2 regions of the Salinithrix halophila genome follow, and region 1 is predicted to be linked to the other one. Evidence: a T-box and tRNA genes for the amino acid it is inferred to sense, from the RefSeq annotation. Region 1 holds a T-box; the other holds one or more tRNA genes.
What was found. The T-box of region 1 lies ahead of leuS (leucine--tRNA ligase). A T-box ahead of a tRNA ligase gene usually reads a tRNA of that ligase, here a tRNA-Leu.
Positions count from the first base shown of each region.

Region 1 (2,179 bases):
ATCCAGGACGTCAAACAGCAATTGACCCGCTCCCGTTGGGAACACACCCAACGGGTGATGGAAACGGCTTTGGAATTGGCGGAGCGTTTCGGGGCGAATAAGGAAAAAGCGGATCTGGCTGCCCTCCTCCATGACTACTGTAAGTTTTGGCCGGAAGCAAAGATGAGGGAAATCATCGTTACTCGGGGATTGCCCAAGGATCTCCTTTCCTATAACCGAGAATTATGGCATGCGCCGGTGGGAGCGGAGATCGTTCGGGAGGAATTGGGTATCCAGGATAACGAAGTTTTAGACGCTATCCGTTATCACACCTCCGGTCGGCCGCATATGACTTTATTAGACAAAGTAGTTTTTGTAGCGGATTATATGGAACCGGGTCGCCGTTTTCCTGGGGTGGAGGAAGTGAGAGAGTTGGCCAGGGAGGATTTGGACCAAGCGCTGCTGAAATCCTTGGACAACACGATACAGTTTCTTGTCTGCAAGGGAATGAAGGTGTATCCACTGACCCTGTTTGCCCGTAATTTCATGGTGGATCTTGTTCACCAACCCAAACCGAAGGAGGAATCTCTTTGAACCTAGTGGAAATCGCACAGTTAGCGGCCGCAGCCGCCGAAGAGAAAAAAGCCCAGCGTGTGGCTATCCTCGATATCCGGGGATTGTCTGTCATCGCCGACTACTTCGTGGTCTGTCACGGGAATTCACAAACCCAAGTGCAGGCGATCGTGGAAGCGATCAAGGAGAAGATGGGAAAGGCGAAGGTGACCCTCAGGGGCGTGGAAGGACTCCGCGAAGCCCGCTGGGTGCTGGTCGATCTCGGTGACGTGGTCGTCCATGTCTTCCACAAGGACGAGCGGGATTTCTATGATCTGGAACGGTTGTGGGGCGATGCGGCTCAAGTCACGGCGCAATAAAAATGATTTCAACCAACAAAAAAATGTTTATAAGCGTTGACACACGTCCAAGCTGTTTCATATAATGTAAACTAAATTCTTTTAAAAACAAATTCACCACAAAACGGCAATGGTGGGGAGCAGTACCCCGGTAAGCCCGTTCCCAGAGAGTCGACGGTTCGGTGAAAGTCGACCGGGGTACCGGGGGAACTCGCCCCTCCGCTTTAAAGAGGAACCCCTCTTGGGACAGTACTCTTTGACGCCTGATCCCCGATAACGGATTCCAAGAGCGGGCATTTGTAGTGGATGCCAATCAGGGTGGTACCGCGGGAGTTTTGGACATTGTGAACCAACCTCTCGTCCCTAGCGATACAAGCTGGGGGCGGGAGGTTTTCATATTTCTCAAGGGGAATGTTTGAGCAAACCGGAACTGGAGGATGTCAGATGAAAAAATACATGCCAAGGGAGATTGAGCCCAAGTGGCAGCAGATCTGGAAAGACAGGGATGCCTATAAAACCGGTGAAGACCCGGATAAACCCACCTTCTATGCCCTGGAGATGTTTCCTTATCCCTCTGGGGAAGGGCTGCACATGGGTCACGTCCGAAATTATTCGATGGGGGATGTTCTGGCCCGTTTCAAACGGATGAATGGATATCAGGTTCTTCACCCGATGGGGGCTGACGCCTTCGGCCTGCCGGCGGAAAATGCGGCGATCCAGCGGGGGGTCAATCCCCGGGAATGGACTCTTGCCAACATGGGGAAAATCCGGGAGGAGCAGGCCCGCCTGGGGATTTCGTATGATTGGGATCGCTATGTGGGTACCTGCACCCCTGAATATTATCGGTTTACTCAGTGGCTGTTCCTGCTGTTTTATGAGCGGGGGTTGGCGTACCGAAAAAAAGGGGCGGTTAACTGGTGTCCCGAATGTGCCACGGTATTGGCCAACGAACAGGTAGAGGACGGCCGTTGCTGGCGCTGTGATACCGAAGTGGTAAAAAAGGATCTGGAACAGTGGTATCTGAAGATCACCGACTACGCTGACCGTCTCTTGGAGGGGTTGGACACCTTGCCCCAATGGCCGGAAAAGGTTCGAGCGATGCAGCGGAACTGGATCGGAAAGAGCGAAGGAACCCATATCTCGTTTTCGATTCCCGAGTTGTCCGATGAGGAAGTCTCTGTCTTTACAACCCGACCGGATACCTTATATGGGGTGAGTTACATGGTGCTGGCCCCGGAACATCCCTTGGTTCCCCGGTTGATCAAAGGGAAGCCCAATGAAGGAAAGAT
Region 1 covers NZ_JBHSAP010000009.1:386,294-388,472, reverse strand. The annotation lists gene yqeK (bis(5'-nucleosyl)-tetraphosphatase (symmetrical) YqeK) at 1-573, shown strand, start outside; gene rsfS (ribosome silencing factor) at 570-911, shown strand; T-box leader at 1,012-1,258, shown strand; gene leuS (leucine--tRNA ligase) at 1,335-2,179, shown strand, end outside.

Region 2 (2,179 bases), 390 kb from region 1:
AGGACGTTGCCAGGCATTTGATTGTGGAGAGGTGTCCGAGTTGGCCGAAGGAGCACGATTGGAAATCGTGTAGGCGGGCATAAACCTGTCTCGAGGGTTCGAATCCCTCCCTCTCCGCCATTTTTTCCCTTTCATGCAAATTGCCTTGATCTTCTTTTCTAAGTATGTTAAGATGCTAATTACTTGTGGTTCGGTAGCTCAGTCGGTAGAGCAGAGGACTGAAAATCCTCGTGTCGGCGGTTCGATTCCGTCCCGAACCACCATTGATTTTGCCGGTGTAGCTCAACTGGTAGAGCAACTGACTTGTAATCAGTAGGTTGGGGGTTCAAGTCCTCTCGCCGGCACCAACGCGTCGTAGGGGCGTAGTTCAATGGTAGAACAGAGGTCTCCAAAACCTCAAATGCGGGTTCGATCCCTGCCGCCCCTGCCATTTATCGCTTTTGCATCTTGCCTTGGAATTGGCCTTCCAACTGACGAAGTTCGGACTGGGCCCGTTCCAACCATTTTTGTTCCACTTGGTCATCCTTATCAGCCGGTTCGGCGAATTGGTTGAAGCTCCCGGATACTAAGCCAACCCCGGCGTGATCGTCAGATTTCGTTTGGTATTGGTGCTTTAGCACAAAGGGGCGACCGATCCGGAGGGTGGCTTTACGGGTACCGATACTTCCTTCGACGGCGGTAACAGGCACGCGCAGATAGGCGCGGTGTTCCTTGTTTTCCTCCCAATCGAGCGGCTTGTCGTAATATCCGTGATCGTATTCGTATCCGCCTCCTAGGATAAAACCTGTTTCATTCATTAGGCGGTCGATTTCAACAAAGCTTCCTTCCAGGTTTTCAAGGGATGAAGAGACTTGGATCATCAAGGATCCTCCTTTCGGATTTATTGTGCCACAGCGGTCCCATCCTCATTCAGATAAGGCGGCATAGCCAAGTGGTAAGGCAGAGGACTGCAAATCCTTTACCCCCGGTTCGAATCCGGGTGCCGCCTCCACCTATTTATCATTTTTGATGGAACCGTAAGGATTGTACAAAGTTTTCCTTCCTTACGCGGATGTGGCGGAATCGGCAGACGCGCTAGATTCAGGATCTAGTGGTCATTATGACCGTGGAGGTTCAAGTCCTCTCATCCGCACCATATGTGCCCTTAGCTCAGCTGGATAGAGCGTCTGACTACGGATCAGAAGGTCGGGGGTTCGAATCCTCCAGGGCACGCCAAAAGCACCGGAAAACCGGTGCTTTTTTTATTCGGGTTTAGTAAGCACGAGGGGTTCACGTACCTAATGAGCGAAGGGTACATGTTAATCGTGCTGGAAATTTTTTATCAAGAAAAAAGCTTGACTACCCGTCCCAAATGTCATATGATATATATTGTCGCCGTCAAAAGAAAGCAACACGACATGCGGAAGTAGCTCAGGGGTAGAGCACCACCTTGCCAAGGTGGGGGCCGTGGGTTCGAATCCCATCTTCCGCTCCAGGTAAGCGGATGTGGCGGAATCGGCAGACGCGCTAGATTCAGGATCTAGTGATCATTATGATCGTGGAGGTTCAAGTCCTCTCATCCGCACCATATGTGCCCTTAGCTCAGCTGGATAGAGCGTCTGACTACGGATCAGAAGGTCGGGGGTTCGAATCCTCCAGGGCACGCCAAAAGCACCGGAAAACCGGTGCTTTTTTGTATTGAAATACGATGGAGACTCCCCCCGTCTAAAAGGCGTGGGGTTTTTGGGTTATAGCGCCAGCAGTCCATCTCTGCTTTGGACAACGCCTAAGCTCAGGAGTGCTCAGAAGAAGTGGCTTTTAGGGAACTCTCCGGTCCTATGCAGTTAAGGGTACTCATATGAGCGGAACGCTTGTTACCAGCGTTTTAGTTTCCTTTTTTGGGGGGGGAGCGTTTTTTTCCCATATCCGTTCCAAAAATCCGGATCTTCGGCGCCGAGATACCAGAGGGACCAACCCCCGATGTCAGGGTGCTTCGCTTGAAGCTGTTTAACCTTGTCGATCAGGCTGGTTCCGTTCGGTACACAACCGGAAATCTCCCGACCGCTCTGGCGGGTGACAAAGCAGGTTTCTCCCGATTGACGGTTAAGGGTGGCGTGTCCTTCAGCGGTCCATTGGGGTATCTGGCTGTGGAGAAGAGGAAATTGCTTGCCCTCCTCTGGCCAAATATAGCCGTAGGAGG
Region 2 covers NZ_JBHSAP010000009.1:774,362-776,540, reverse strand. The annotation lists rRNA gene rrf (5S ribosomal RNA) at 1-15, shown strand, start outside; tRNA gene ACFOUO_RS10120 (tRNA-Ser) at 26-120, shown strand; tRNA gene ACFOUO_RS10115 (tRNA-Phe) at 188-263, shown strand; tRNA gene ACFOUO_RS10110 (tRNA-Thr) at 272-347, shown strand; tRNA gene ACFOUO_RS10105 (tRNA-Trp) at 357-430, shown strand; gene ACFOUO_RS10100 (YugN family protein) at 432-860, opposite strand; tRNA gene ACFOUO_RS10095 (tRNA-Cys) at 918-991, shown strand; tRNA gene ACFOUO_RS10090 (tRNA-Leu) at 1,048-1,135, shown strand; tRNA gene ACFOUO_RS10085 (tRNA-Arg) at 1,139-1,215, shown strand; tRNA gene ACFOUO_RS10080 (tRNA-Gly) at 1,400-1,474, shown strand; tRNA gene ACFOUO_RS10075 (tRNA-Leu) at 1,480-1,567, shown strand; tRNA gene ACFOUO_RS10070 (tRNA-Arg) at 1,571-1,647, shown strand; gene ACFOUO_RS10065 (glycosyl hydrolase family 18 protein) at 1,854-2,179, opposite strand, start outside.
Region 2: it encodes a tRNA-Leu, which carries the amino acid that the T-box ahead of leuS (leucine--tRNA ligase) is inferred to sense. The anticodon was not compared.